3 regions of the Pseudomonas sp. TWI628 genome follow, and region 2 is predicted to be linked to each of the others. Evidence: riboswitches for the same ligand, from Rfam matches in the RefSeq annotation. Region 2 holds a riboswitch; each other region holds the start of a gene.
What was found. Region 2 has a riboswitch for cobalamin ahead of ABE528_RS01930 (CbtB domain-containing protein). Riboswitches for the same ligand answer to the same signal wherever they lie in the genome.
Positions count from the first base shown of each region.

Region 1: it holds a riboswitch for cobalamin, as region 2 does, so the genes downstream of both, cobW (cobalamin biosynthesis protein CobW) here and ABE528_RS01930 (CbtB domain-containing protein) in region 2, are expected to answer to the same signal.
Region 3: it holds a riboswitch for cobalamin, as region 2 does, so the genes downstream of both, cobO (cob(I)yrinic acid a,c-diamide adenosyltransferase) here and ABE528_RS01930 (CbtB domain-containing protein) in region 2, are expected to answer to the same signal.

Region 1 covers NZ_JBDJMM010000009.1:79,683-82,949, forward strand. The annotation lists gene cobN (cobaltochelatase subunit CobN) at 1-645, opposite strand, end outside; gene cobW (cobalamin biosynthesis protein CobW) at 649-1,716, opposite strand; cobalamin riboswitch at 1,816-2,027, opposite strand; gene fni (type 2 isopentenyl-diphosphate Delta-isomerase) at 2,194-3,240, shown strand.
Region 2 covers NZ_JBDJMM010000002.1:84,023-87,289, reverse strand. The annotation lists gene ABE528_RS01945 (hypothetical protein) at 1-98, opposite strand, end outside; gene ABE528_RS01940 (hypothetical protein) at 347-661, shown strand; gene ABE528_RS01935 (hypothetical protein) at 725-886, opposite strand; cobalamin riboswitch at 1,332-1,556, shown strand; gene ABE528_RS01930 (CbtB domain-containing protein) at 1,653-1,838, shown strand; gene ABE528_RS01925 (CbtA family protein) at 1,846-2,538, shown strand; gene ABE528_RS01920 (cobalamin biosynthesis protein) at 2,556-2,948, shown strand; gene cobM (precorrin-4 C(11)-methyltransferase) at 2,979-3,267, shown strand, end outside.
Region 3 covers NZ_JBDJMM010000017.1:63,112-66,378, reverse strand. The annotation lists gene ABE528_RS15030 (cobyrinate a,c-diamide synthase) at 1-1,018, opposite strand, end outside; gene cobO (cob(I)yrinic acid a,c-diamide adenosyltransferase) at 1,015-1,626, opposite strand; cobalamin riboswitch at 1,745-1,966, opposite strand; gene ABE528_RS15020 (hypothetical protein) at 2,133-2,711, shown strand; gene ABE528_RS15015 (tartrate dehydrogenase) at 2,714-3,267, opposite strand, start outside.

The DNA of each region.
Region 1 (3,267 bases), on a different contig from region 2:
ATTGGCAGCCTGCAGATGCGAGCGATAGAACAGCAACGGGGCCACCGGGTATTCGGTGTTCCACTGACTGTACCAATCCTCGAGCAGCGCGCCTGGTTTGCGCGGGTGATACACCGAAGTCCGCGGCAAAGGCTGCGGTTCGTCCCACGGGTAATCGCGCCCCAGCCACTGATTGGCCAGGCATTTGAACAGGTTGACGGCATTGCGCTTGCCGCCCTGGCGCAGGTAATGCCAGAGGCGCTCGGCCGGCTCGCCGGTGACCGTGCCCAGGCCGGTAAGCTCTGGGTCCGGGCGGTCATCGCCGGGGACCAGGATCAACTGCACGCCCCGCGCCGCCAGCTCGACCAGCTGCTCGACGCCGTAGCGCCAGTAGCCGACACCACCGTGCAGCGACACCAGGATCACCTTGGCATGGCGCAGGACCTCGTCGACATACAGGTCCACCGAGGCATGGTTCTGCACCTGCATCGGGTTGGCCAGGCGCAGGCTAGGGAAGTCGTCTGGCAATTGCTCGGCGGTTTCGGCGAGCAATGCCAGATGCGAATCGCCGCTGCAGAGAATCACCAGGTCGGCGGGGGTCTGGCCGAGATCGGCGATGCTGTCGTCCGGCACGAAGCCGCCGGGCTGGGTCCGCAGCAGGTGCATGGGTCAGGCGCCCAGGGCCTGGCGCAGGCGCGCTTCCAGTTGCACGGCATCGAGGTCCTGGCCAATCAGCACCAGGCGGGTGATGCGTGGCTCGTCGGCGCGCCAGGCGCGGTCGAAGTGCTTGTCGAAACGGGTGCCCACGCCCTGTACCAGCAGGCGCATCGGCTTGCCGGGGATGGCCGCGAAACCTTTGGCACGCAGGATGCCGAACTCCACCACCAGCTGGGTCAGGGCATCGAGCAGCAGGCTTTCGTCGGCTTCGGGCAGGTCGATGGAGATCGAGTCGAAGGCGTCGTGGTCGTGATCGTCATGATCGTCGCCGTCATGGTGGGAATCATGATGGGTGCGACGGCCATCGATGTGCGCCTCGGCCTGCGCGCCCACGCCCAGCAGCACCTCCAGCGGCAGCCGGCCGCTGCTGGCTTCGATCACCTTGACGGCTGCTGGCAGCTCCTCGGCCACTTCGGCACGCACCTTGGCCAGGCCTTCGGCGTCGATCAGGTCGGCCTTGTTCAGCACCACCAGGTCGGCACTGGCCAGCTGGTCGGCGAACAGTTCGTGCAGCGGCGATTCGTGGTCCAGGTTGGGGTCGAGCTTGCGTTGCGCGTCGACCTGGTCCGGGTAGGCGGCGAAGGTGCCGGCGGCCACGGCCGGGCTGTCGACCACGGTAATGACTGCGTCGACGGTGCAGGCATTGCGGATTTCCGGCCACTGGAAGGCTTGCACCAAGGGTTTGGGCAGTGCCAGGCCGCTGGTTTCGATGAGGATGTGGTCGAGATCGCCGCGACGTGCAACCAGTTCGCGCATGACCGGGAAGAATTCTTCCTGCACCGTGCAGCACAGGCAGCCGTTGGCCAGTTCATAGACGCGGCCGCTGGCTTCTTCCTCGGTGCAGCCGATGCTGCATTGCTTGAGGATTTCGCCGTCGATGCCGAGCTCGCCGAATTCGTTGACGATGACCGCGATGCGGCGGCCTTGGGCGTTGTCGAGCATGTGGCGGAGCAAGGTGGTCTTGCCCGAGCCGAGGAAGCCGGTAACGATGGTGACGGGGAGCTTGGCCAGTGTTTTCATGTCGCGTTGCCCTTGGCAGGTTGGCGCGGGCACACGGGACGAGAGCCGCGGGCCAGGCCGGCCGGGCTTGTTCGCCACCGGATCACCCCGCCCGGTTGAAAGTCGAAATCGTCTCGAGGCAGGTCTCCTGGCTTGCACCGTGCCAGCGTTTCACAGAGGAGAAACTGGCGGGATGACGCCTTCCCGCGCGTTGGCGCAGTGGCTGTGTCGATCCGTGGTCGGTGCCTACAGTTGCGGGGGCAGCCGCGGCTTGTACCGCGTTCCCGTCTTAGCTTCGGCATGGCCGAAGAACCTCGAAGTCGCAAGGCTACGCGGGGGGTGGCGGGTGGTCAACTGGCAGGTGTCCGCCGACAGCCCTCACTGCGCCCCCCAAAGGAACCCGCACCATCCCCTGCTGCCTGATGCCTTACCGATATTTCAGCTTATCTATACAACACAATTGCCCCACAACTGCTGCCCCCTCAACACGGAGCCGGCATGAAGAAAAACCCGCTAAGCCAACGTAAGGACGATCACCTGGATATCGTGCTGACCACCAACACCACCCCACATGGCGTGGACCCAGGCTGGTCAGCACTGCGCTTCGAACATTGCGCATTGCCGGAAATGGCTCTGGACGACATAGACCTCAGCACCAACCTGTTCGGCTGTGCGCTACACGCCCCACTGCTGATCAGCTCCATGACCGGAGGCGCCGAACGCGCGCGCTTCATCAACCAGCACCTCGCCGAAGCCGCCCAGGCGCTTGGCATCGCCATGGGCGTCGGCTCGCAGCGGGTGAGCCTGCGTAGCGGCCAGGACCAGGGCCTGACCGGCGAGCTCCGACGCCTGGCACCGGATGTGCCGCTACTGGCCAACCTCGGCGCCGCCCAGCTGCAAGAGACCGATGGCCTGGACCTGGCGCGCCGCGCCGTCGACACCCTGCAGGCCAATGCCCTGATCATCCACCTGAACCCGCTGCAGGAAGCCGTACAGCCTGAAGGCGACCGTGACTGGCGCGGGGTGCTGAAACGCATCGAGGCCCTGACCACCCGGCTGCCAACACCCGTGATCGTCAAAGAAGTCGGTGCCGGCATTTCACCCCGCGTGGCGCGCATGCTCTGCGACGTGGGCGTGGCCATGATCGACGTGGCCGGTGCCGGTGGCACCAGCTGGGCAGCGGTGGAAGCCGAGCGCGCCGGCAACGCCGCCGAGCGCGAGATCGCCCTGGCATTTGCCGACTGGGGCATCCCGACCGCGCAGTGCCTGCTGGCGGTGCGCCGCGCCGTGCCGGAAATCAGCCTGATCGCCTCCGGCGGCGTGGCCAACGGCGTCGATGCCGCCAAGGCCATTCGCCTCGGTGCCGACCTGGTAGGCCAGGCTGCCAATGTACTGAGCGCGGCGATGATCTCCACCCAGGCGGTGGTGGAACATTTCGATATTCTTTTGCGCCAGTTGCGTATCGCCTGCTTCTGTACCGGCTCGCGCAACCTTGCGCAACTGCGCCGGGCGCGCTTGCTGCCGAGCAACCTGACGCCGCCATGAAGCAGGCGGCTGTGGCATGATCAGCGC
Region 2 (3,267 bases):
CCATCGCGCACATCCCGGTTCTGTGCGCACCCGGCCATGAACAGCGTGGCAAAAGTGGTTAACAGTATTGCGCCTGTGACCGATCTTGAACTCTTCACGCGACACGCTCCTGCTGCCCCATCGAGAACTTACGAAAGAGTGGCCAAGCCGAACGCCCTTTTTTGGTTTTCGTGTGCCTATGGTACTGCGCAAAGTGCGCAGCACAATATGCTTGTTTGCTATATGGGCAAAGGCCCATTACGGGCAACTCTCACGCTTTCTCACTATTTCTTTAGCCGAACGGAACGATTTCAATCAGCCATGATTCTCATGCCTATCGACCCGGCACATCGATCAGGAGAGGCCCATGGTGTGGTGGTTGGACATACTCGCCCAGTTCGTGACTTCTGCGGGGCTCGCCGTGTTCAGTATCTTTGTGTTCTGGGCCTATACGCTGGCATTCGGCAGGACGTACAGCAAGCTGCTGTCAGTCGCATTGGCGGTGGCCTTGCTGGGCATCGCCGCTTTCCCCCATGGGGCGAGCTTCGCCATCAGCCAACAGGCGCTGCTGGAGGACGGCAGCGAGTTCCTGCTACTGGTCGCGGACGCGTTGGGTGTGATCAGCGCCGTGATGATTGCATCGTTCTTCTTCAACCCTGGGCGGTTGCTCGAAGAATCATGACGGCAACCGGGCTATCCGCTCAGCCCTTGGCCGGTGAGCGAACAGCCGTCTGTATCAATACTCTCAGCGTGGGCCGCCACCGTGCCCGCCGCCCATCATGCCTGGGCCACCATGCCCCCCACCATGCCCCCCACCGCCTCCTGGCGGCATGAACATCCAGCAACCTGCCAGCGTGGATACCAGTGCAGCCACCACGGCGGCACGCAATACATGCTTCAACTTCATTACAACGCTCCAAAAGGCAAAAACCGGTACCCTGCCTTATGGCAGGCAGGGCAGCGCTGCCAGTGTAAATTCCAGACCGGCCAGCCTGGGCGAGCTTTTACCTAACTTTACTGTTGCGTGGCCCAGGCCTGGCCGCAAGCGGAAGGCATGAAGTCAATGCTGCCTTGCGTCAGTAGCGACGATAGTCCTGGTGCCCCCCACGATCTTCATCGTAGTAATGCCGGTGGTGGTGACCCCCGTCGTGCCAGTAAGGCCAGCAGCCACTGAGCAACAACAACCCTGAAAACACGACAACCCATGCGGTCTTGCGTTTCATGTGCGTACCTCCGGCCAGGTGAAGCGAGGCCTTGCTTACGTTGGACTGCGCAAAAAAGCGAGGTTCGGGCCGCTCGCCTGCCGCTGATCTTGTTTCATCTGCATTTGACGCCACCCTCGCCGCGTGCTCTCCTTACGCCTTGCGTCAGGTGCCCCCATCGGGGGTGAAACGGGAAATCGGTGCGTCACAGGTCCTTGCCAGGGCCGGGCAAATCCGGTGCTGCCCCCGCAACGGTAAGCGAGCGAAGCGTCCAGACCACTGTGCCAGGCAGTCCGGCATGGGAAGGTGATGCTTTTCAAGGAGCCCTGCTCCTCCTCGCAAGCCCGGAGACCGGCCTGGCGTTCATGAACACCCCGCGGTGGGCGGGCGCTGTCGCATTCCCTTGGGCGCCTTGCACCCGGGATTGCCGCGCTTGTCCGTTGCCCTTACAAAAAAGCAGAGGATCGCGTCATGCCCGTCACCAGCGCCAAACACAGCATCGCCACTCCCGTCACCCTCAGCCAACGCCTGGTCATCGCCGTCGGCGCCAGCCTGCTCGGCCTGTGCCTGGTCTACTTTGCCGGGTTCTCGCACATCGAAGCCGTGCACAACGCCGCGCACGACACCCGCCACAGCGCTGCCTTCCCCTGCCACTGAGGCTGCCATGATCAAGCGAATTGCCCGCACAGCCGGGTTCAGCGGCCTGCTCGCCGCGCTGTTGCTGACCCTGCTGCAAAGCTTCTGGGTCGCACCGCTGATCCTCGAAGCGGAAACCTACGAATCGGCCGCCCCGGCTGCCGAACACCACATCCACGGCGAAGAGGCCGGCGCTGGCCACACCCACAGCGAAGAAGCCTGGTCGCCAGAAGATGGCTGGCAGCGCATCCTGTCGACCACCGGCGGCAATCTGGTGGTTGCCGTCGGCTTCGCCCTGATCCTCGCTGCGCTCTACAGCCTGCGTGAGCCGGGCCGTACCAGCACGGGCGCGCTGTGGGGGCTGGCCGGTTTCGCCGTGTTCTGCCTCGCCCCGACCCTGGGCTTGCCACCAGAACTGCCAGGCACCGCCGCCGCCGACCTCGGTCAGCGCCAGAGCTGGTGGGTCGGCACCGCCGCCGCGACCGCACTGGGCCTGGCCCTGCTGGTGTTCGCACGCCATGGCGTGCTCAAGGCACTGGGCGCGGTCTTGCTGGTGGTGCCCCACGTGATCGGTGCACCGCAGCCGGAAGTCCACGAAAGCCTGGCTCCGCAAACCCTGGAAGCTCAGTTCAAGATCGCCTCCTGGCTGACCAACGCGGCCTTCTGGGTGGCCTTGGGCCTGCTCAGCGCCTGGCTGTATCGCCGCTCCAGCCACGCCTGATGGCCATCGCGCAGCCAATGCCGGCGCTGTATGCCGGCTTGGGTTGCCGCCGGGGCTGCTCGGTGGACGTCCTCGAAGCCTTGCTGCAAGAGGTGCTGGAGCATCACAACCTGAATGCCACGGCACTTCGCGGCTTTGCCAGTATCGCCGGCAAGGCCGACGAGCCAGGCTTGCAACAACTCGCCGCACGTCACGCCCTGCCTTTGGTGGTTTTCGCTGCCGAACAACTGCAGGCGTTCGAGCCGCAGCTCAGCCACCGCTCCGCCGTCGCTTACGCCCACAGCGGCTGCTGGGGCGTCGCCGAGAGCTCGGCACTGGCCCTGGCCAGCCTCAGTCACGCCAGCGCCACACTCAGGGTGGCCCGCCAGGTGCGTGGCCCCGCTACCCTGGCACTGGCCTGCGCCGGATAATCGCTTCTTTCATCTTTTCAAGGATTTGCCATGACGGTCTACTTCATCGGCGCCGGCCCCGGCGACCCGGAACTGATCACGGTCAAGGGCCAACGCCTGATCCGCCAGTGCCCGGTGATCATCTATGCCGGCTCGCTGGTACCCGCCGCAGTGCTCGAAGGGCATCAGGCCGAGACGGTCATCAACAGTGCCGAACTGCACCTCGAACAAATCATCGACGCCATCCGCGCCGCACATGCCAACGGCCAGGACGTGGCCCGGGTGCACAGTGGCGACCCCAGCCTGTATGGCGCCATCGGCGAGCAAATCCGCCACCTGC
Region 3 (3,267 bases), on a different contig from region 2:
CACGCTCGCCAGCGACATCGGTCAGCGCATCGAGCAGGTACAGCATGCCGCCGCACTCGGCCAGCAACGGCTTGCCCTGGGCGTGATGGGCACGGATCGCCTCGCACATCGGCGTATTGGCAGCCAGTGCCTGGTGATGCAGTTCCGGATAACCCCCTGGCAGATACAGGCTGTCCACTACCGGCAGGTCACGATCATGCAAAGGGGAGAAAAACGACAGATGCGCGCCCAGGTCGCGCAACAGATCAAGGTTCGCGCCGTAGGTGAAGGCGAACGCTTCGTCACGTGCCACGCCGATGCGCACACCGCTCAGCGACCCAGCACACGGCTGCGGTTCAGGCGCGGCAAACGCTACCGGCGGCGGCAAGGCGGCATCGCAGCTGGCGCCGAGGGCTTCGGCAGCGGCATCAAGGCGGGCATCCAGGTCGTTCAGTTCGCTGGCCTGGACCAGACCCAAGTGGCGACTGGGCAGCTCGATACCGCGCTCACGCGACAGGCCGCCATACCAGCGCAGGCCTTCGGTCAAGCTGCCTTCGAGCAGTTGCGCATGGCGCAGGCTGCCGACACGGTTGGCCAGTACGCCCGCGAACGGCAGGTCGGCTTGGTAGCGCGCCAGCCCGAGGGCCAGGGCGCCGAAGGTCTGGGCCATGGCGGTACCGTCGATCACCGCCAGCACCGGCACGCCGAAATGACGCGCCAGGTCAGCGCTGGACGGGGTGCCATCGAACAGGCCCATTACCCCTTCGATCAGGATCAGGTCGGCTTCTTCTGCGGCTTGCCACAGCAGGCGACGGCTTTCCTCGGCACCGATCATCCACAGGTCGAGCTGGTACACCGGCGCGCCGCTGGCCCGCTCCAGAATCATAGGGTCAAGGAAATCAGGGCCACACTTGAACACCCGCACCTTACGCCCAAGGTTGCGGTGCAGGCGGGCCAAGGCTGCGGTCACGGTGGTCTTGCCCTGGCCGGAGGCGGGGGCGGCGATCAGCACCGCCGGGCAGCTGCGCGTTTCACTCACAGTTCGACGCCCTTCTGTGCGCGGATACCGGCCTGGAAGGCGTGCTTGAGCATACCCATCTCGGTGACGGTGTCGGCCAGTTCGATCATCTCGGGCTTGGCTGCACGGCCGGTGACGATCACATGCTGCATCGGTGGCCGAGCCTGAATGTCGCTCAGCACCTGGTCGAGGTCGAGGTAGCCGTGCTTGAGGGCGATGTTCAGCTCGTCGAGCACCACGAACTGCACGCTCGGGTCTTGCAGCAACTGGCGTGAGACCGCCCAGGCGGCTTCGGCGGCGGCGATGTCGCGCTGGCGGTCCTGGGTCTCCCAGGTGAAGCCCTCGCCCATCACGTGATAGCGCACCTGCTCGGGGAAGCGCCGGAAGAACAGCTCTTCACCAGTGCTGTTGCGGCCCTTGATGAACTGCACCACGCCGCACTGCATGCCATGGCCCAAAGCGCGGGCCAGCATGCCGAAGGCCGAGCTGCTCTTGCCCTTGCCGTTGCCGGTGAGCACCAGCAGCAGGCCACACTCGTTGGGGGAATTGGCAATGCGCTCGTCGATGACCGCCTTCTTGCGCTGCATGCGCGCCAGGTGGCGTTCGTCGCGTTCGGTGGATTCGCTCATGAAGGGTTCTCCGCAGGCTGGCGCCACATGAAATGCGACGACAGGTAATAGGCGGGCAGACGGAGAACGCGCAGGAGCCATGGCCGCAGCCACGGTGCACCGCGCATCACCCTCCGTGATGCCGTTGGCAGTTCCAGGCCGGTCTCCGGGCTCGTGAGCGGGCAATCGGCCCTGGCCTGCGCGCCTTCCCGGGTATTCGTACCCAGTGGCCCTGCGCGGCCGCTACTCACCTACCGTTGCGGGGGCAGCGCCGGAATCGCGCCATGCTGGCGACCACCGGCTTCCCAGTTTCACCCTGCCCAGTCGGGGCTGGCAGGGCACCTGAAACACGCCGCGAAGGTTAGAGGGTTGCACTGGGAGCGTCAATCGAACGGGGCCTTTTACTTCGGCAGAACTGGCCAGGGTCAATGGCCGATCCGCCAGCTTGTGCCACACTGAGCGCAGTGATATCACATAGCCATCACTTTGCACTGAACGCGATCACAACGATAACAGGAGTGCGTAGCATGCAAGGCCAGATCATCAACAACCCGCACCTGGAGTTTCTGCAACCGGTACTGGAGCGCTGGGTAGACTGCATCGACCGCTTCAACCAGTTCAATGGTGATGCCGAGGCCCCCTACTGGCACGGCACCGCCGCCAACATCGGCATACTCGCCGCAGCCGCCTGGCAGGCCGAACTGGCAGCACTGCCGCAGTTTGCCAGCAAGAAGCAACGTGACGAGGGCGAGCAGGAGAGGCGCTGCGACCTGTCGATCTGCAGCGCCGACGAGGCGCTTTACCTGAGCGTGAGCCAGCGCTGGCCAAAAATCGCCCAGCTGGACATGGAAGCAGCCCTGCAGGAAACCGCCACCCTCGCCCGCCAAGTGGCCTACCCCAGCCAGCTGAAGGCCGGTGCACTGTTCGTCACACCCTGGAAGGCAGGCCAGCATGCCAGCCCGGAAGAACTGCAAGACTTGGTCGATGACCTGCAGAAGCACACAGCCTGTGCCATTGCCTGGTACTTCCCTTATGCCTATCGCAAGCTGCACAACGAGCTGGGCCAGTATTTCCCTGGGGTGGCACTGCTGCTGAAGCAGGCCTGAGTTTAACGGCGGATCAGCGCCAGCACCGCATCGGTCACCTCACGCGTGGTGGCCTTGCCGCCCAGGTCCGGCGTGTGCAGGCCGCTTTCGGTCACTGCTTCGATGGCCGCCATCAACTCACGCGCAGCGGCGGCCTCGCCCAGGTGCTCAAGCATCATTACCGCGGTCCAGAAAGTCGCGACCGGGTTGGCCACGCCCTTGCCGGTGATGTCGAAGGCCGAGCCGTGGATCGGTTCGAACATCGACGGGAATTCGCGGTTCGGGTTGAGGTTGGCAGTGGGCGCGATGCCCAGGCTGCCAGACAGCGCAGCGGCCAGGTCCGAGAGGATGTCGGCATGCAGGTTGGTCGCTACCACCACATCCAGCTGTTCGGGCTTGAGCACCATGGTGGTGGTCACGGCGTCCACCAGTTCACGGGTGGTGCGCACGTCCGGGTAATCCTGGGCCACCTCCGCGAACACCTCATCCCACAGCACCATGCCGTGGCGCTGGGCGTTGGATTTGGTCACCAGGGTAAGGTGCTTCGCCGGGCGGGTGCGGGCCAGTTCGAAGGCGA